DNA from 2 places in the Streptomyces sp. NPDC096136 genome. Region 1 is predicted to be linked to the other one. Evidence: riboswitches for the same ligand, from Rfam matches in the RefSeq annotation. Region 1 holds a riboswitch; the other holds the start of a gene.
The links. A riboswitch is a leader RNA that binds a small molecule or an ion and turns the genes downstream of it on or off. The one in region 1 is predicted to bind ZMP and ZTP.
Positions count from the first base shown of each region.

Region 2: it holds a riboswitch for ZMP and ZTP, as region 1 does, so the genes downstream of both, ACIRBY_RS17470 (bifunctional 5,10-methylenetetrahydrofolate dehydrogenase/5,10-methenyltetrahydrofolate cyclohydrolase) here and glyA (serine hydroxymethyltransferase) in region 1, are expected to answer to the same signal.

Region 1 is NZ_JBIWFZ010000003.1:167,566-179,646, reverse strand. It holds gene trpS (tryptophan--tRNA ligase) at 115-1,128, opposite strand; gene glyA (serine hydroxymethyltransferase) at 1,236-2,504, opposite strand; ZMP/ZTP riboswitch at 2,540-2,630, opposite strand; gene rocD (ornithine--oxo-acid transaminase) at 2,747-3,952, shown strand; gene ACIRBY_RS07060 (glutathionylspermidine synthase family protein) at 3,992-5,182, opposite strand; gene ACIRBY_RS07055 (hypothetical protein) at 5,221-5,523, opposite strand; gene ACIRBY_RS07050 (hypothetical protein) at 5,643-6,497, shown strand; gene ACIRBY_RS07045 (PLP-dependent aminotransferase family protein) at 6,733-8,148, opposite strand; gene ACIRBY_RS07040 (carboxymuconolactone decarboxylase family protein) at 8,195-8,698, shown strand; gene ACIRBY_RS07035 (malate dehydrogenase) at 8,843-9,832, opposite strand; gene ACIRBY_RS07030 (DUF3017 domain-containing protein) at 10,147-10,872, opposite strand; gene ACIRBY_RS07025 (bifunctional methylenetetrahydrofolate dehydrogenase/methenyltetrahydrofolate cyclohydrolase) at 10,862-11,722, opposite strand; gene ACIRBY_RS07020 (RDD family protein) at 11,976-12,081, shown strand, end outside.
Region 2 is NZ_JBIWFZ010000007.1:178,777-186,376, reverse strand. It holds gene ACIRBY_RS17490 (amino acid permease) at 1-1,130, shown strand, start outside; gene ACIRBY_RS17485 (hypothetical protein) at 1,236-1,583, shown strand; gene ACIRBY_RS17480 (RNA polymerase sigma factor) at 1,676-3,256, opposite strand; gene ACIRBY_RS17475 (methyltransferase domain-containing protein) at 3,506-4,267, opposite strand; ZMP/ZTP riboswitch at 4,338-4,437, shown strand; gene ACIRBY_RS17470 (bifunctional 5,10-methylenetetrahydrofolate dehydrogenase/5,10-methenyltetrahydrofolate cyclohydrolase) at 4,498-5,343, shown strand; gene ACIRBY_RS17465 (MAB_1171c family putative transporter) at 5,385-6,575, opposite strand; gene ACIRBY_RS17460 (NAD(P)/FAD-dependent oxidoreductase) at 6,572-7,600, opposite strand, start outside.

The DNA of each region.
Region 1 (12,081 bases):
CCGCGCGTGCTGGTGAGTGGTCGCGTCGATGTGGTCGCATCGACGGCGTCGCAGCGGGTGCTGCCGCCTCAGTGTGGCGGCAGCACCCCCTCGGCCGCCAGGGGCCTCGGTCCGTCAGTGCTTGGCGGGCACGAAACCGATCCGGTCGTAGGCCTGTGCCAGGGTCTCCGCGGCGACCGCCCGCGCCTTCTCCGCGCCCTTGGCCAGCACGGCGTCCAGGGTCTCCGGGTCGTCCAGGAACTCCTGCGTGCGCTGCCGGAAGGGTGTGACGAAATCGACCATCACCGCGGCGAGGTCGGTCTTGAGCGCGCCGTAGCCCTTGCCCTCGTACGCGGCCTCCAGGGCGGGGATCGACTCGCCCGTGAGGGTGGAGTAGATCGTGAGCAGGTTGCTGACGCCGGGCTTCTTCTCGGCGTCGAAGCGGATCTCGGCCTCGGTGTCGGTGACCGCGCTCTTGATCTTCTTCTCGGTGGCCTTGGGCTCGTCGAGGAGGCTGATCAGGCCCTTGGGGGACGAAGCCGACTTCGACATCTTGATCGCCGGGTCCTGGAGGTCGTAGATCTTCGCGACCTCCTTGACGATGTGCGCGGCGGGCAGGGTGAAGGTCCGGCCGTAGCGGTGGTTGAACCGCTCGGCGAGGTCGCGGGTCAGCTCCACGTGCTGGCGCTGGTCCTCGCCGACGGGGACGGCGTTCGCCTGGTAGAGCAGGATGTCGGCGACCTGGAGGATCGGGTACGTGAACAGGCCGACGCTGGCGCTGTTGACCCCGCCCTTGGCGGACTTGTCCTTGAACTGGGTCATCCGGCTGGCCTCGCCGAAGCCGGTGATGCAGTTCATGATCCAGGCGAGCTGGGCGTGCTCCGGGACGTGGCTCTGGATGAAGAGCGTGCAGCGCTCGGGGTCCAGGCCGGCGGCGAGGAGCTGCGCGGCGGAGAGGCGGGTGTTCGCGCGGAGGTCCTTGGGATCCTGCGGCATGGTGATCGCGTGCAGGTCGACGACCATGTAGAAGGCGTCGTGCGTCTCCTGGAGGGCGACGTACTGGCGGATCGCTCCGAGGTAGTTCCCGAGGTGGAACGAACCGGAGGTGGGCTGGATGCCGGAGAGCGCGCGAGGACGATCAGAAGCCATGGGGCCATTCTCTCAGGTAACGGCGCGGTCTCGGGCCATGCTCCCGGACCCGGGCCCGATCATCGGCGGGGGCCGGTCCCGGCCCCCGCCGATGATCGGGGTGGGGGCTAGGCCGACGGGAGGCCGGGGGCCGGGTGGGCGGACAGGAGCTCCGCCACCTCGGCGCGGATCTTCGCCAGGGCCGGCTCGTCGGACGCGGCCGCGGCGTCCACCGCGCGGGAGATCCAGTCGGCGACCGCCGGCATGTGCTCCGTCGTCAGCCCGCGGGAGGTCAGCGACGGCGTGCCGATGCGGATGCCCGACGGGTCGAACGGCTTGCGCGGGTCGAACGGGACCGTGTTGTAGTTGACCACGATGCCCGCGCGGTCCAGCGCCTTGGCCGCCACCTTGCCCGGCACGCCCCGCGAGGTGAGGTCCATGAGGATCAGGTGGTTGTCCGTGCCGCCCGAGACGAGGTCGAAGCCACGCTCCAGCAGCGCCGCGGCCAGCGCCTTGGCGTTGGCGACGACCGCGTGGGCGTAGGCGGTGAAGGAGGGCTGGGCCGCCTCGTGCAGGGCCACCGCGATGCCCGCCGTCGTCTGGTTGTGCGGGCCGCCCTGGAGGCCGGGGAAGACCGCCTTGTCGATGGCCTTCGCGTGCTCCTCCTTGCACATCAGCATCGCGCCGCGCGGTCCGCGCAGGGTCTTGTGGGTCGTCGTGGAGACCACGTCGGCGTACGGGACCGGCGAGGGGTGGGCGCCGCCCGCGATGAGGCCCGCGATGTGGGCGATGTCCGCGACCAGGATCGAGCCCGCCTCCTGCGCGATCGAGGCGAAGGCCTCGAAGTCGATCGTGCGGGGCAGGGCGGTGCCGCCGCAGAAGAGGATCTTCGGGCGCTCCGCCAGGGCCAGGTCGCGCACCGCGTCGTAGTCGATCAGGCCGTCCTCGGCGCGCACGCCGTACTGGACGCCGCGGAACCAGGAGCCCGTCGCCGAGACGCCCCAGCCGTGCGTGAGGTGCCCGCCCATGGGCAGGGCCATGCCCATCACGGTGTCGCCGGGCTTCGCGAAGGCCAGGTAGACGGCCAGGTTCGCCGGGGAGCCGGAGTACGGCTGGACGTTCGCGTGCTCCGCGCCGAAGAGGCCCTTGGCCCGCTCGACCGCCAGGGCCTCGATGCGGTCGATGTTCTGCTGGCCCTCGTAGTAGCGGCGGCCCGGGTAGCCCTCGCTGTACTTGTTCTGCAGGACCGTCCCGGAGGCCTCCAGGACCGCCGCGGAGACGTAGTTCTCGCTGGGGATCAGGCGCAGGGTCTCGGCCTGGAGGGTCTCCTCGGCGGAGACGAGCGAGGCGAGTTCGGGGTCGGTGGCGAGCAGGGCGGGCTGGCGGTGCGCGGTCATCGCGGCTCCTCCGGGGTCGATGTCGGTTCTCGTCCCCGCGAGGCCCAGGCGAGCGGCCCTGTCTGCGGTCGTGCGCGCACGACTCCCCCGGAGTTGGTTCTCCGTACGCCAGTCGCCGTGCGTACCGAACACCTTAGCGGGCGCGGCGGCCCGGAGGTTTCCGCGTCCACGATCCGAGCGACGATACAAAGGACGCCACCCATGTCACCCGCGTCACCAGCAGACGGACGATCGGAGACCCCGTGTCGAGAACAGCTGATGCCATCCGCTCCGCCGACGAGCACAGCGCGCACAACTACCATCCCCTCCCGGTCGTCGTGGCTTCGGCGGAGGGCGCGTGGATGACCGACGTGGAGGGCCGCCGCTACCTCGACATGCTCGCCGGGTACTCGGCGCTCAACTTCGGCCACGGCAACCGGCGTCTGATCGACGCGGCCAAGGCCCAGCTGGAGCGGGTCACCCTCACCTCCCGGGCCTTCCACCACGACCAATTCGCCGACTTCTGCACCGAACTCGCCGCGTTGTGCGGCAAGGAGGCGGTGCTGCCGATGAACACGGGCGCGGAGGCCGTGGAGACGGCGGTGAAGACGGCCCGCAAGTGGGGGTACGAGGTCAAGGGCGTCCCGGACGGACAGGCCAAGATCGTCGTCGCCGCGAACAACTTCCACGGCCGGACCACGACCATCGTGTCCTTCTCCACCGACCACGAGGCCCGCGACCACTACGGCCCCTACACCCCCGGCTTCGAGATCGTCCCGTACGGGGACCTCACCGCCCTCGACGCCGCCGTCACCGCCAACACCGTCGCCGTCCTGCTGGAGCCGATCCAGGGGGAGGCGGGCGTACTGGTCCCGCCGGCCGGCTACCTGGCGGGCGTACGGGAGCTGACGCGCGAGCGGAACGTGCTGTTCATGGCGGACGAGATCCAGTCCGGCCTGGGCCGCACCGGCCGGACCTTCGCGTGCGAGCACGAGGACGTCGTCCCGGACGTGTACGTCCTGGGGAAGGCGCTCGGCGGCGGTGTGGTGCCGGTGTCCGCCGTGGTCGCGGACCGGGACGTGCTCGGGGTGTTCCGGCCCGGGGAGCACGGCTCCACCTTCGGCGGGAACCCCCTCGCCTGCGCCGTCGCGCTGGAGGTGATCGCGATGCTGCGCACCGGCGAGTACCAGCAGCGGGCCGCCGAACTCGGCGACCACCTGCACCGCGAGCTGAACCTGCTGGCCGGCTCGGGCGCGGTGACCGCCGTCCGCGGGCGCGGGCTGTGGGCGGGCGTCGACATCGACCCGGCGCGCGGCACGGGCCGGGAGATCTCCGAGCGGCTGATGGAGCGCGGGGTCCTGGTGAAGGACACCCACGGGTCGACGATCCGGATCGCGCCGCCGCTGGTCATCGGCAAGGAGGACCTGGACTGGGGTCTGGAGCAGCTGCGGGCGGTCCTCGCCGGCTGAGGGGTCCCCGGGGTGCCCGGCCGGGCACCCCGGGATCGGCTAGAGGATGACGTGCGGCAGGAAGCGGGCGTACTCGTCGGTGACCGGGCCCGCCGACTCGCGGATGCCGAGGCCCGCCGCCTCCTCCTCGACCACCCACGCGCCGAGGACCACGCGGTTGCCGTCGAAGTCGGGCAGCGGGGCCAGCGCCTGGAAGACGTACGTCTCCCCGTCGGCCGGCACGAAGGGCTCGCCGCCCGGCTCGTGGAGGGTGACCCCCGCGCCCTCGCGGCCCAGCAGGGGCTTGGCGGCGTAGCCGCCGCTCCCGGCCAGCTCGCGCGGGCCGTCGAGGTAGGCGGGCAGCAGGTTCGGGTGCTCGGGGAAGAGCTCCCACAGGATCGCCAGCAGGGCCTTGTTGGCCAGCAGCATCTTCCACAGGGGCTCGATCCAGGCGGTGGTGCCGCTGCCGCCGCCGTGGTCGTAGGTGTCGAGGACGTGCGGGCCGAACTCGTCCTCGACCAGCCACTCCCACGGGTAGAGCTTGAAGCAGCCGCGGATGAAGCGGAGCTTCTCGTCCACGAACCGGCCCGCGAGGCCGTCCCAGCCGATGGTCTCCACGGACAGGGCGTGGGTCTCCAGCCCGGCCTGCTCGGCGGTCTCCTGGAGGTAGGCGACCGTCATCAGGTCCTCGCCGAGCTCGTCGGTCTCGGAGTGCGCGAAGTGCAGCGGGCCGGGCGGCAGCAGCTCGGCCTGCCGGCGCCAGGCGTCGACGAGCCGCTCGTGGAGGGAGTTCCACTGGTCGGCGCCGGGGAAGCGCTCCTCCATCCAGAACCACTGCGGGCTCGCGGCCTCCACCAGGGAGGTCGGGGTGTCGGCGTTGTACTCCAGCAGCTTGGCGGGGCTGCCGGAGCCGTCGTAGCGCAGGTCGAAGCGGCCGTAGAGGGAGGGCTGTTCGGCGCGGCGCCGCCAGGACTCGGCGATGAGCGCGGCGACCTTCGGGTCGGTGATGCCGAGGTCGGCGAAGCGGTCGTGCTCGACGATGTGGGCGGCCGCGGCCAGGCACATGGCGTGCAGTTCCTCGACGACGTTCTCCAGCGCCTCGACCTCGGGGAGGGAGAAGGAGTAGTAGGCGCTCTCGTCCCAGTACGGGCGCAGGGAGTCGTCGGGGAAGCGGGTGAGGGGGTAGATCAGGCCCTGCTCCTCGACGGTCTTCTGCCAGTCGGGGCGGGGTTCGATGGTGTTCCGCTGCATGGTGCCGTGCTCCGTCGTGTGCGCTCGTCGCCGGCCGCTCAGCCGCCGGAGGAGCCGGAGTGGCTGCCGCCGCCGATGCCGCCGCGGGTGACGGCCGACTTGTCGAAGCTGCCGCCGGTCACCTTGCCGTTGCTGACGCTGCCGCCGTAGTAGTACGCCCCGCGGCCGCCGGTCTTGCACTCCTTGGCGTTGAGGTGCTCCAGCGTGGACCGGGACGCGCAGCGCTTGTCGGGCTCGCTGCTGCTGCCGCAGGCCACGAGGGTGGCGGCGAGCAGGCCCATGCCGCCGAGGGCGACCGCGCCGGAGCGCATGCGTCGTCGGTTGGTGTCGCTGGTGTCCATGGTGTGTTCCGCTCCCCCTGGGTGGCGTGGGCTGCCGACAGACTAGAGCGGGGGTGTCGGGCGAGGGAATCCGGCCACCGTCACACCCTCGTCACGGTGGGGGCCCTAGAGTCGGTTTCGTGCTGATCGGAATGGTTTGCGCGCTGGGCGCGGCGGTGTGCTTCGGTACGGCCTCGGTCCTCCAGGCGGTGGCGGCCCGCGCGGCGGCCCGGCCGGGGGACGCCTCGGGAGTGGACACCGCGCTGTTCCTGCGCGCGGTGCGGCAGTGGCGGTACCTGGCGGGGCTGGCGCTGGACGCGGTCGGCTTCGTGCTCCAGATCGTCGCCCTGCGCCACATCCCCATCTACGTGGTGGGGGCCGCGATGGCCGCGAGCCTGGCGGTGACGGCGGTGGTCGCGGCGCGGCTGCTGCGGGTGCGGCTGTCGCGGCTGGAGTGGGGCGCGGTGGGGGTGGTGAGCGCGGGGCTGCTGATGCTGGGGCTGGCCTCCGGCGAGGAGGGGGACGGGGTCGGGACGCTCGCGCTGAAGCTGGGGCTGCTGGGGGTGGCGGGGCTGGTGCTGCTGGTGGGCGCGGTGGCGGGGCGGCTGCCGGACGGCTCGCGCGCGCTCGTGCTGGGCCTGGCGGCGGGGACGGGATTCGGGGTGGTGGAGGTGGCGGTGCGGCTCGTGGACTCCGTCTCGCTGCGGGAGCTGCTCAACCCTGCGCTGTACGCGCTGCTGCTGGGCGGGGCGGCGGGGTTCCTGCTGCTCACCTCCGCCCTGCAGCGCGGTTCGGTGACGGCGGCGACGGCGGGGCTGGTGCTGGGCGAGACCGTCGGTCCGGCGCTGGTGGGGGTGGTGTGGCTCGGCGACCGGACGCGGGAGGGGCTGGAGTGGCTGGCGGTCCTGGGGTTCCTGGTGGCGGTGGCCGGCTCCCTGGCCCTGGCCCGCTTCGGCGAACCGGAACCACAGCCGGAACCGTCCGGAACCGCCTGACCCGCGACCCCACCGGACGACGCCGCCCGAACCGCCGGACCGGCGGGGGCTCCGGGGCGGGGCTGAGGACCGCAGGGCACTGGCCCGCGAGGCGCAGGGAACCACGGGCCCGCAGGGCGGGGCCGCAGCCACCGGGCCGCAGGGCCCGCCCGCAAGGCCGGGAGCCCGCAAGGCCGCAAGGCCGCAAGGCCGCAAGGCCGCAAGGCCGCAAGGTCGGGGGCATGGGGCCGTGGGGTTACGGGAGGGTGGTCGTCAGGGCGGTCAGGGTGGGGGACCAGGCGCTGTCCGTCGGGGTGCCGTAGCCGAGGACCAGCGCCTCGCGCTGCGGCATCTCCGTCTCCGGATGCCGGTAGCGCGCCAGGCCCTCCACCGCCAGCCCCTGCCAGGCCGCGGCCTGGACGAGGGACCGTTCCGTCCCCGCCGGGAGGTCCAGCACCGCGTGCAGCCCCGCCGCGATCCCGGAGACCGGGCCGCCGCCGAGCGCGGCCACCAGCTCGTCGCGCCGGCGCCGGTAGCGCAGCCGCATCGCCCGCACGTGCCGGTCGTAGGCCCCGGAGGTCATGAACTCCGCCAGCGTCAGCTGCTCCAGCGCACTCGACATCCACTCCGCCCGGCCCTTCGCCTCCAGCAGCTCCTCCAGCAGGTCGGGCGGGACGACCATCCAGCCCATCCGCAGCGCGGGGGCGAGGGACTTGCTGGCGGTGCCGAGGTAGACCACCCGGTCGGGGTCCAGGCCCTGGAGCGCGCCGACCGGCTGGCGGTCGTAGCGGAACTCCCCGTCGTAGTCGTCCTCCAGGACCAGCCCGCCGGTGGTCCGCGCCCAGTCCACCGCCGCCGCCCGGCGCTCGGGGGTGAGGGCCACGCCGGTCGGGAACTGGTGCGCCGGCGTCAGCAGCACCGCGCCCACCCGGGGGCCGAGTCCGGCCAGGTCGGAGGTGCGGGCCCCGGCCCCGTCCACCCACAGCGGCCGGGTGCGCAGACCGGCCCGGGTGAGCAGGTCCCGGTGCAGGTCCAGGCTGTAGCCCTCCACCGCCATCTCCCGCACCCGGCGGCCCCGCAGCACCCGCCCGAGCAGCTGGAGCGCGTGGGCGAAACCGGCGCACAGCACGATCCGGTCCGGGTCCGCGTACACCCCGCGCGCCCGCGCCAGGTACCCGGCGAGCGCCTCGCGCAGCTCGATCCGGCCGCGCGCGTCGGCGGCGTAGCCGAAGGCCTCGTTCGGGGCGTCGGTCAGGGCCCGGCGGGCGGCCGCCAGCCAGGCGGTGCGCGGGAAGCCGCCCAGGTCCGGGGAGCCGGGCACCAGGCTGTAGGCCGGAGGGCGCCGCGCGGGACGGCGGACCTGCGCCGCCGGCCCCGGGGCCCGGCGCGGCCTGGCCCGTTCGGCGACCCGCGTGCCGGAGCCCTGGCGGGCCGTCAGCCAGCCCTCGGCGACGAGCTCCGCGTAGGCCTCCGCGACCGTGTTGCGGGCGATGCCCAGGTCGGCGGCGAAGGTCCGGGAGGAGGGCAGCCGGGTCCCCGGCGCCAGCCGCCCGCTGCGCGCGGCCTCCCGCAGCGACTCGGTCAGGGCGGCCCGCAGGCCGCGCTCGCCCGCCGACACCGCGGAGAGGTCCAGGTGCAGGTCGGCGCCGTAAGTGGCCCATGCATCGGTCATGGATGTGGACCATATCGGCGGGCCGCCCGCTCCGTACGGTGGAGCCATGAGCAACGACACGAAGACCACCGCCCTCGCCGCAGAGCACACCCCCCGCATGGAGCTGTTCAAGCTCGCCCCGGAGGCCTACAAGGCCGCCGTCGCCCTGGAGATCGCCTCGAAGAAGGGCCTGGACCCGGTCCTCGTCGAGCTCGTCAAGATCCGCGCCTCGCAGATCAACCACTGCGCGTTCTGCCTGGACATGCACACCAAGGACGCCCTCGCGGCGGGCGAGAGCGTCGAGCGGATCGTCCAGCTCGCCGCCTGGGAGGAGTCGCGGCACTTCTACACGGAGAAGGAGCTGGCGGCGATCGAGCTGACCGAGGCCGTCACCGTGCTGACGGACGGGTTCGTCCCGGACGAGGTGTACGCGAAGGCCGCCGCGCACTTCGAGGAGGCCGAGCTGGCCCAGCTGATCACGGTCATCGCCATGATCAACGTCTGGAACCGGATCGCCGTCACCACCCGGCTGTCCCCGGGGCACTACACCCCGGGCTCGCTCAAGCGCTGACCGGTCCGGGCGGACCCGTCCGCCGGAGCGCCTCCGCCGGATGCCTCCGCCCGCAAACGCCGAAGCGCCCCGGCCGTGTCCGGCCGGGGCGCCAGGGTGTCCGCTCTGATCGGGCCGCAGGGGCGGACGGTCAGAGCGGGTGGATCAGATCAGGCCGAGCTCGCGGACCGCGTCGCGCTCCTCGACGAGCTCCGCCACGGACGCGTCGATGCGCGCACGGGAGAACTCGTTGACGTCCAGGCCCTGGACGATCTCGTACTTGCCGTCCTTGCAGGTGACGGGGAAGGAGGAGATCAGGCCCTCCGGGACGCCGTAGGAGCCGTCCGAGGGGATGCCCATGGAGGTCCAGTCGCCGGCGGCGGTGCCGTTGACCCACGTGTGGACGTGGTCGATGGCGGCGTTGGCGGCGGAGGCGGCCGAGGACGCGCCACGGGCGTCGATGATGGCGGCGCCGCGCTTGGCGACGGTCGGGATGAACGTCTCGGCGAGCCACTGCTCGTCGTTGACGACCTCGGCGGCGTTCTTGCCGGCGATCTCCGCGTGGAAGATGTCCGGGTACTGGGTCGCCGAGTGGTTGCCCCAGATGGTGAGGCGCTTGATGTCGGTGAGGTCGGCACCGGTGCGCTGCGCGAGCTGCGACAGGGCGCGGTTGTGGTCCAGGCGGGTCATCGCGGTGAAGCGCTCGGCCGGGACGTCCGGGGCGGCGGCCTGCGCGATGAGCGCGTTGGTGTTGGCCGGGTTGCCCACGACCAGGACCTTGATGTCGTCCGCGGCGTGCGCGTTGATCGCGGCGCCCTGCGGCTTGAAGATGCCGCCGTTGGCGGAGAGCAGGTCGCCGCGCTCCATGCCCTTGGTGCGCGGGCGGGCGCCCACGAGGAGGGCGACGTTGGCGCCGTCGAAGCCCTGGTTCGGGTCGTCGAAGATGTCGATGCCCTTGAGCAGCGGGAAGGCGCAGTCGTCGAGCTCCATGGCGGTGCCCTCGGCGGCCTTCATGCCCTGCGGGATCTCCAGGAGGCGGAGCTTGACCGGCACGTCCGCGCCGAGCAGGTGGCCGGACGCGATGCGGAAGAGCAGGGCGTAGCCGATCTGGCCGGCGGCGCCGGTCACGGTGACATTCACGGGAGTGCGGGTCATGGCCTTCTCCGTTAGACAGCTGGCGGTGGGGCGTCCCCGCCCCATGTGCTGGGTCCCAAGTACTGGGGAGGACGCCGCTTCCCTGTCCTGTGAATCTTGACGTGAAGAGACATCCGCGGTCAGGCTATCCGACCCGAGGGGCCTCGAACCCCCCGGTGCCTGTGGTCCACGGCACATGACCCCCGGGTTCGAAGGTCCGAACGCACGCGCGACCTGTACTCCAGCCCGGAAATCCGTACTTTCCAGGCCCGTTCGAGGGCCCGGGCGCGCCGCGCCGCACGGGATCGCCCGGCGGCGCGGCGGCCGACGCCCGGTCAGCGGACGGTGAAGCGGACCGCGTCCTCCAGGAACGGGACCTTCAAACCGTGCGGCTGCACCACCAGCGCCAGCAGTGTGATCGCCACGCCCAGCAGCCCGTACGTGACCATGTCCGTGAAGCGGGAGCGCACCGCGAGCATGCCCACCGAGGGCAGGACGCGCCGCAGCACCGCGGCCGCGATCAGGGCGACGCCGATGACGAGGCAGCCGACGCGGGGGTGCCCGAACGCCGTGGTCAGCAGCCCGACGGCAGTGGCGCCGAGGACGCTGAGCATCGGCCACTGGCGGGCGGGCGTGGACACCGCGCCGGGGATGGCGCGGCCCGCGCCCTCCGGGCGGGCGGTGTCCTGGGTGACGGCGGGGAACCGCCGGGACCGCGCCGCCGGCCGGGCGGGGGTGGAGGCCCCGGCCGCCGCCGGGGACCGCCCCGTCCCGGGCCCGGACTTCGGGCGGGGTGCCGCCGGGTGCTCCGACGCCCCGGCGCCCTGCGCCGGCCCGCCGCCCCGGCCCGCGCCCGGGCCCGTGCCCGCGTCCTCGCCCTTACCGCTGCCGGTCCCGTCCGTACGGTTGCCGGTCTCGTCCGTACCGCCGGTCCCGTCCGTACCGCTGGTCCCGTCCGTGCCGCCGGTCCCGTCCGTACGGTTGCCGGTCCCGTCCGTGCCGCCGGTCCCGTCCGTACCGCTGGTCCCGCCGGCCCCGCCCGTGTCGTGCTCAGCCCGCACTGCCGGCCCGCTCCGCCGCCTCGACCACGTTCACCAGCAGCTGCGCCCGGGTCATCGGCCCGACGCCGCCCGGATTCGGGGAGATCCAGCCCGCCACCTCGGCGACGCCCGGGTGGACGTCCCCGACGATCTTCCCGTTCTCGTCGCGGCTGACGCCGACGTCGAGGACGGCCGCGCCCGGCTTGACGTCCTCCGGCTTCACCAGGTGCGGCACGCCCGCCGCCGCGACGACGATGTCCGCCTGGCGCAGCAGCCCGGCGAGGTCGCGCGTACCGGTGTGGCACAGGGTCACGGTGGCGTTCTCGGACTTGCGGGTGAGCAGCAGCCCGATGGAGCGGCCCACGGTGATGCCCCGTCCGAGGACGACCACGTGCGCGCCGTTGATCTCGACCCCGTGGTGGCGCAGCAGCTCGACGATGCCGTACGGGGTGCAGGGCAGCGGCCCCTGCACCCCGAGCACCAGCCGGCCGAGCGAGGTCGGGTGCAGGCCGTCGGCGTCCTTGGCCGGGTCCATCAGCTCCAGGACGCGGTTGGTGTCGATGCCCTTGGGGAGCGGCAGTTGGACGATGTACCCGGTGCACGCCGGGTCCTCGTTCAGCTCGCGCACGACCGCCTCGATCTCCTCCTGGGAGGCCGTGGCGGGCAGTTCGCGGCGGATGGAGGTGATGCCCACCTCCGCGCAGTCCTTGTGCTTGCCGTTGACGTACCAGCGGCTGCCCGGGTCGTCGCCGACGAGCAGCGTGCCGAGGCCGGGGGTGATGCCCCGCTCCTTCAGCGCCGCCACGCGGGCGGTCAGTTCGGATTTGATCGCGGCCGCGGTGGCCTTGCCATCGAGAATCTGGGCGGTCATGGGGGCATCCTCCCGGATGGGGCGGCCCGGCTTCCAGTCGGGCGGTGGCCGGAACATGCTCTTCATTGCACTTGCACAACAAGTCTGGCCCGGCTTTGCAACTGGCTGGACAAGCCCGGTGCGGGCCCACGACGATGACGGGCAGCAAGACGATCGGAACAGAGTGCCGCGGGCAGTGCCGGGGGGCGTACCGCAGAAGCAAGTGTCCTCCAGCGTGCCGTGCGTCCCCGCACTTCACGGAGGAAACACCCAGATGAGCTTCGGCGATCCCAACAACCCCTACGGGCAGCAGCAGCCGCCGCAGGGTCAGCCCGGCTACGGCTACCCGCAGCAGGCCCCGCAGGGCGTCCCGCCGCAGG
Region 2 (7,600 bases), on a different contig from region 1:
GCCACCCGCAGACCGGCGGGCCCTACGTCTACGTGCGGGCCGCCTTCGGCGACTTCGCGGGCTTCCTCGCCGCGTACAGCTACTGGATGACCGCCTGGGTCTCCAACGCCGCCCTCGCCGTGGCCTCCGTCGGCTACCTCGCCGTGCTCTTCCCGGCGGTGGGGGCCCACAAGTGGTCGATGTGCCTGGCTGCCCTCGTCGTCCAGTGGCTGCCGGCCCTCTCCAACCTGGCCGGCACCCGGTACGTGGGCGCGGTCCAGGTGGTCGCGACCGTCCTGAAGCTGGTCCCGCTGCTGCTGGTGGCAGTGGGCGGGCTGTTCTTCTTCGACCCGGCCAACCTCGGCCCCTTCCAGGCCACCGACCAGAGCCCGGTCGGTGCGGTCTCCGCGTCCGCCGCGATCCTGCTCTTCAGCTACATCGGCGTCGAGTCCGCCGCCGTCAGCGCCGGCGAGGTCCGCGACCCGGCCCGCAACGTCGGCCGGGCCACCGTCCTCGGCACCGTCGGCGCCGCCACCGTCTACCTGCTCGGCACCCTCGCCGTCTTCGGCCTGGTCGCCCACGACGAGCTGGTCTCCTCCCAGGCCCCCTTCACCGACGCCGTCGACGCGATGTTCGGCGGCACCTGGGGCGGCACCCTGGTCGCCGGCGCCGCCGTGATCTCGATGGTCGGCGCCCTCAACGGCTGGACCCTGCTCGGCGCGCAGACCCCGTACGCGGCCGCCCGCGACGGGCTCTTCCCGAAGGTCTTCGAGAAGAAGCAGCGCGGGGTCCCGGTGGCCGGCGTCCTGGTCACGGTCGTGCTGGCCTCCGCCCTGACCGTCTACAACTACACGGCCGGCTCCGCGGGCGTCTTCGAGGCACTGGTCCTGATCACCACCTTCACCGCGACCGTCCCCTACCTGCTCTCCACCGCCGCCCAGCTGTACTTCCTGGCCTCGGGCCAGTCGGAGCGGGTCCGGCGCGGGCAGCTGCTGCGCGACGGCGTCCTCGCCGGCGTGGCCTTCGCCTTCTCGATGTGGCTGGTCGCCGGGTCCGGGTACGCGGCCGTCTACCAGGGCGTGCTGTTCCTCTTCGCGGGCGTCCTGGTCTACGCCCTGATGTCGGCCCGCAAGCGGCGCGCGGCCGCCTGACCGCGGAGGGCCGTCACCCGGACGGCCCACCCCGGATGCCGCCGCCGCGACGCCGGGGCAGTCTGTGGCCATCGACCGTCGCCACCCACAGACGAGGACCGCGCCATGTCCCAGATCCGGCGTATCGGCGTCATGACCGGGGTTGCAGCCCTCCTGCTGGCCGGCACCGCGTGCTCGGCGGGCCGGACCACGGTGGGCATGCTCACCTTCAGGGGCCACGACTCCCCCGTGGAGGTCAGCTACTCCAACACCTCCGTGCAGGGCTGCCACCGCATCGGCATGCCGCACGGGGCCACGCACGTCGCGAACAACACCCTCGTCGACGTGATCCTGTACCGGACGCCGGACTGCCGGCCCGGCGAGCACGAGGACGGGATCTACGTCGCGACCACCCTGTCGAACGTGACGGCCCCCTCCAGCCTGCCGTGGCGCAGCTGGAGCGTCGTCCACTGACCCACCCGTTTCCCGGCCCGGAACCCTCCGGGCCGGGAAACGGCGGAGCCCCCGGCCTGGCGGCCGGGGGCTCCGTGCGTGTCCGGTGCGGATCAGTCCAGGTAGTCGCGCAGGACCTGCGAACGCGACGGGTGGCGCAGCTTCGACATGGTCTTGGACTCGATCTGGCGGATGCGCTCACGGGTCACCCCGTACACGCGGCCGATCTCGTCCAGCGTCTTCGGCTGGCCGTCGTTGAGGCCGTAGCGCATGGAGACCACGCCCGCCTCGCGCTCCGAGAGCGTGCCCAGGATCGACTGGAGCTGCTCCTGGAGGAAGGTGAAGGACACCGCGTCGGCCGGCACGACCGCCTCGGAGTCCTCGATGAGGTCACCGAACTCGCTGTCGCCCTCCTCACCCAGGGGGGTGTGCAGGGAGATCGGCTCGCGGCCGTACTTCTGGACCTCGATGACCTTCTCCGGGGTCATGTCGAGTTCCTTGCCCAGCTCCTCCGGGGTGGGCTCGCGGCCCAGGTCCTGGAGCATCTGGCGCTGCACGCGGGCGAGCTTGTTGATGATCTCGACCATGTGCACGGGGATGCGGATGGTGCGGGACTGGTCGGCCATGGCGCGCGTGATCGCCTGCCGGATCCACCAGGTCGCGTACGTGGAGAACTTGAAGCCCTTGGTGTAGTCGAACTTCTCCACGGCGCGGATCAGGCCGACGTTGCCCTCCTGGATCAGGTCCAGGAAGAGCATGCCGCGGCCCGTGTAGCGCTTGGCCAGGGAGACCACGAGGCGGAGGTTGGCCTCCAGCAGGTGGTTCTTGGCGCGGCGGCCGTCCTCGACGAGGATCTCCAGCTCGCGCTTGAACGCGGGCTTGTGGTCCTCCTCCTCTTCGAGCTTGTACTCGGAGAAGAGACCCGCCTCGATGCGCTTGGCGAGCTCGACCTCCTGCTCGGCGTTGAGCAGCGGCACCTTTCCGATGAGCTTGAGGTAGTCCTTGACCGGGTCGGCGGTGGCACCGGCCACCATGACGGTCTGCGCCGGGGCGTCGTCCTCGTCCTCGTCGGACAGCACGAAGCCCTGGCCGCCGGCCTTGGGGGCCTCTTCCTCGGTCTCGTCGGCGAGGTCCTCGACCGCCCAGTCCTCGCCCTCGACGACCGGGTTCTCGGCGTCGTCGGCGTCCTTGGCGGTGGTCTTCTTCGCGGCGGTCTTCTTGGTGGCCGTGGCCTTCTTGGCCGCGGTCTTCTTGACCGTGCGCTTCTTGGGCTCGGCGCCGGCCTCGGCCGACACCTCCTGCGACGCGGCGGCCGACGGAGCGGATATCGCCGCGGCGGCGGCCGGGGCGGCGGCGACCGAGGCCTTGCGCGCGCCGATGGGGCGCGGCGCGGCGGCCGCCTTCTTCGTCACGGTGCGGGCCGGGGCGGCGGCTGCCTTGCGGGGCTTCTTGGCAGCAGCCTTGGTGGCGGGGGCGGCGCTGACGTGGAGGGCGACACCCTCCTCGTCCAGGACCTGGTTCAGGCTGCGCAGGACCCGCTTCCACTGGTCCACCGGGATGCGGCCGGCCTCGAAGGCCTGGCGCACATCGTCACCGTTGATGTGACCCTGCTCGCGGCCGCGCTCGACGAGCGCGACGAGGGCCTCCGATTCGGCGATCTCCGGAGGGAACGTACGGGACGGGCTGAGCGACACAAGGAGCCTCTCGTTGCGAACAGATAAGGGGTGGGCGGGAATCATCGCGCGGACTCGGGAAACAGTCCCCAGGGGGGCTGTATTCCGGGGCCGCACGAGGACACCTGTCGGTTCATCGCCTGCCCGAGTCGATTCGTTACGCGCTGAATTGAGTGACCTGCGCCACGCTGTGTCCGGGCAACCGATCCGGCGCGGCTGCGTCCGCGCCGGACCCGTGCCGGATCCGCCTCGTGCGCACGCCCACACGCGTCAGTCCGGCTTGTGGGCCTCGATGAGGAACCGGGCGGTGTGCGCGACGAACGGGCCGTCGCGCTCGATCCGTTCGTGGAGCTCCCGCAGCCGGTCCCGGTACTGGCCGACCGTGAAGCCGGGAACCATCCAGATCACCTTCCTCAGGAAGTAGATCACGGCTCCGATGTCGTGGAACTCCGTGCGGAGCCGCTCGGAGCGCAGGTCGACCACCTCCAGGCCCGCCTTCCGGGCGTCGGCGACCGCGTCGTCGGGGTGCCGGGCGCGCCGGACCTCCTCCGGCTGCGGGCCGAGGAAGTACTCGACCAGCTCGAAGACGCTCGCCGGGCCGACCTGCTGCGAGAAGTACGTGCCGCCCGGCGTCAGCACCCGGGCGATCTCCTCCCACCAGATGGTCACCGGGTGCCGGCTCGCCACCAGCTCGAAGGCCGCTTCGCCGAAGGGCAGCGGCGGCTCGTCGGCGTCCGCGACCACCACGGCGCCCAGCGGGTGCAGCAGCCGGGTGGCCCGCTCGATGTTCGGGGGCCAGGACTCCGTCGCCGCCGTCAGCGGCGGCAGCGGGCCCGCGCCGGCCAGGACCTCGCCGCCGCCCGTCTGGATGTCCAGGGCCGAGCGGACCCGCGCCAGGTGCTCGCCCAGCAGCCGCTGGTACCCCCAGGAGGGCCGCTGCTCGGTGGCCCGGCCGTCGAGCCAGGAGAAGTCCCACCCGTCCACGGAGACGGATTCCGCCTCGGCGACGAGATGGTCGAAAGTGCGCGTCATGTCTCGATCGTCCCAGGTCGGGCGCCAGTCATCCACCGGATATCCCCGCGGGACGGGTCGACTACAGTGGGAGCAGGGCCGTGACTGGCGTTCGGGTGGATCACCACCGGGGAGCGGCCCGGCGTACGCACCTCCCCGTACGTCGACTGCCGCGCGCCTGGGCGAACCGCGATCCGCAGCGACGTTCAGGAGACCCCGTGACGACTGCCCCCACCGCCACCGCCCAGCTCATGGACGGCACCGCCCTCGCGCGCCGCGTCTCGGAGCGGACCGCCGCCCTCGCGGCGAAGATCACCGAGCGCACCGGCACCGCGCCCTGCCTGGCCACCGTCCTGGTCGGCGAGGACCCCGCGTCCGTCACGTACGTGCGCATGAAGCAGAACCGTTGCGCCAAGGCGGGGATCACCTCCCGCCACGTGGCCCTGCCGGCCGAGACCACCACCGAGGAGCTCGTCGCCACGATCACGGCCCTCTCGGAGGACCCCGCGATCAGCGGCATCCTGCTCCAGCACCCGGTCCCGCACCACATCGACGAGCGGGCCGCCTTCGAGGCCATCGCCCCCGGCAAGGACGTCGACGGGGTCACCATGCACTCCTTCGCCGCCATGGGCTTCGGCCTGCCCGGCTTCGTCTCCTGCACCCCCGGCGGCATCATGCGCCTGCTCGCCGAGTACGACGTGGACCTCACGGGCAAGCACGCCGTCGTGGTCGGCCGCAGCGCGATCCTGGGCAAGCCGGCCGGCATGCTGCTGCTGGAGCAGAACGCCACCGTCACCTACTGCCACTCCCGCACCAAGGACCTGTCCTCGATCGTCCGCCAGGCGGACGTCCTGGTGGCCGCGGTCGGCAAGGCCGAGTTCATCCGGGGCGAGGACATCAAGGAGGGCGCGGTCGTCCTGGACGCCGGCTACAACGAGGGCAACGTCGGCGACGTGCACTTCGAGTCGGCCGCCGCCCGCGCCTCCCTGATCACCCCGGTGCCCGGCGGTGTCGGCCCGATGACCATCGCGGTCCTGCTGGAGCAGACCGTGCACGCCGCGGCCGCCCAGGCCGGCCTGGACCTCGCGGAGCTCTGAGCCCGCCTCCCTCCCTCCCGTACGACGATCCCGCCGGCGCCTCACCCCCCGGGCGGTGCCAGGGCCCCGCTGCGGGCCGCGGCCACCACCGGGGAGGTGCGGAACGCCCGGGCCAGGGCGGCCAGCGGATGGCAGCCGAGCGGCGGGGGAGGGGCGGGGTCGGCCGGCCCGGTCGCGGTCCCGTCCTCCCGCTCGGCGGCGGCGCGGGCGCGGCAGGCGGCGGCGAGCATCGCCGCGTCCGCCACGACCGCGGCGCCCTCCGCGTCCAGGCCCTGGCCGCGCGCGGCCTCCAGGGCCGCGGACCGCACGGCCGGGTCGCACCAAGCCGCCAGGGCCAGCAGCCCGTCGGCGATCACCGACTCGCGGTGCACCAGCCGGATCGCCGGCGCGGACCACCAGGTCAGCGGCACCGTCGTCACGCTGCGGGGGGCGAACCCGCGCAGCGCCTTCCACAGCGGCCGCAGCCGCCGGTACTGGCTGAGGTCCCGCCAGGCCGAGGAGCCCCCGAGCACCGGCACCACGAACCCCGACCCCACCAGCAGCGCCGCCGCCGAGGCCAGCGGCGGGGCCACGTCCGTGGACAGCACGTCCCAGTCGCGGCCCGCCCAGCGGGCACCGACCGCCGCCCACTTCGCGATCAGGTAGCCGAGGTCCAGCACCCCGCCGAGCATCAGCAGCGCCAGCCCCGTGCGCAGCGGCCGCAGCGCGCGGTCCACGCGCAGCATCCACTTCAGGGAGAGCACGCTCAGCGCCGTGCTGCCGACCGTGTGCGCCAGCAGGTAGCAGACGATCATCTCGCGCAACCAGGGCGTGTTCGCGTAGTACGTGTCCAGGTCCCGCAGCCGCTCGACCGGCGCGTCCCCCACCGCGAACAGCACCGCGATCAGCACCGTCACCGTGCCGAAGGCCCCCACCGTCAGCCGCGTCGCCCGCCGCAGGCCCGCCCCCGGACGCCCCGACCAGTGGAGGATCAGCACGACCGAGGCCCCCGAGAAGGCGGTCAGCACCCCGTACACGAGCGGGGCGGCGAAGTTGACCACGCCGGTGAGCTCGTTGACCGCCGCCAGCGAGGGCGGCGCCGCCAGGAACGTCAGCAGGACGCCGACCACGAGCAGCGCGCACACGGCCCGCATGATCGGCTGGTCCCAGCCCCGGCGGATGGCCGGGGCCTTGATCAGCAGGGCCAGCGCCATCACCGAGCCGGCCAGGTAGAGGACCAGGCCGTACCTCACAGGGAGCGGCCCGCGGGGCCGGCTTCCCGGGCCGGGCCGTCGGCGCGGCCGTCCGGGAGCCGCGAGGCCCCCGCCGGCCGGTCGAGCCCGGCCACCGTCCGCTCGGCGGCCGTCAGCGGCGGGGCCTTGAGGCCGCCCCGGGCGGAGGACCGCAGCACCCGCCAGAGCACCTCCGGGCGGAACCAGGCGGTGGGCGGGCTGGTCATGGTGATCACCTCGAAGAAGGCGGCCGTGAGCGGCTCCTCGACGGTGGCCCCGGCCATCAGCCGGTTGACGTACGCGTCCAGCAGGCCCGCCCCCGGCTTCGGCCGCATGCCCGTCGCGCCCGGGTAGAGGATGTCCTGCGAGGTGGCCAGGGTCCAGGCGGCGGCCACCTGCGGGGTGAGGGCGCGCTGCGCCGCGTTGCCGAAGCCGGGCCGGGACAGGCCCCCCGAGCGCAGCAGGGCGCGGACGGCGAGCAGCCCCCTGGCGGCGACCGTCATGCCCTGGCCGTAGAGCGGGTTGAAGGTCGCGACGGAGTCCCCGACGGCGAAGAAGCCGTCGGGCAGGTCCGCCTTCTCGAAGTGGAGGCGCCGATTCGTGGTGCTCTGCGTGACGGCGACGTCCGTGAGGGCGGTGCGCCCTTCCAGGAGCCGCCCCACGATCGGATCGCGCAGGTCCTTGGCGAACGGGATGAAGGCGTCGGGGTCCGCGGTCGGCTGCCCGCCCCGGGTGCCGGACAGGGTGGCCTGCCACTGGCCGTTCTCGATGGGGACGATCGTCGCGGTGCGCCCGGGGACGGGAACCCGGGGGTCGGACTGGACGTTGACGATGGGGAACCCCAGTGCGTGCGCCCCCTCGGGCGCCCGGAAGATCCGCGTCGCGTAGACGAGCCCGGAGTCGACCTCGGACTGGGGGACGGCGCCCGCGCCGAGCTCCTCCAGCCAGAGCCGGGAGCGCGAGCCGCGCCCGCCGGCGTCGACGACCACGTCCGCCGGGACCAGCAGACCCTCCTCCCGCGGGGTGTCGACGCGGACGCCGGTGAT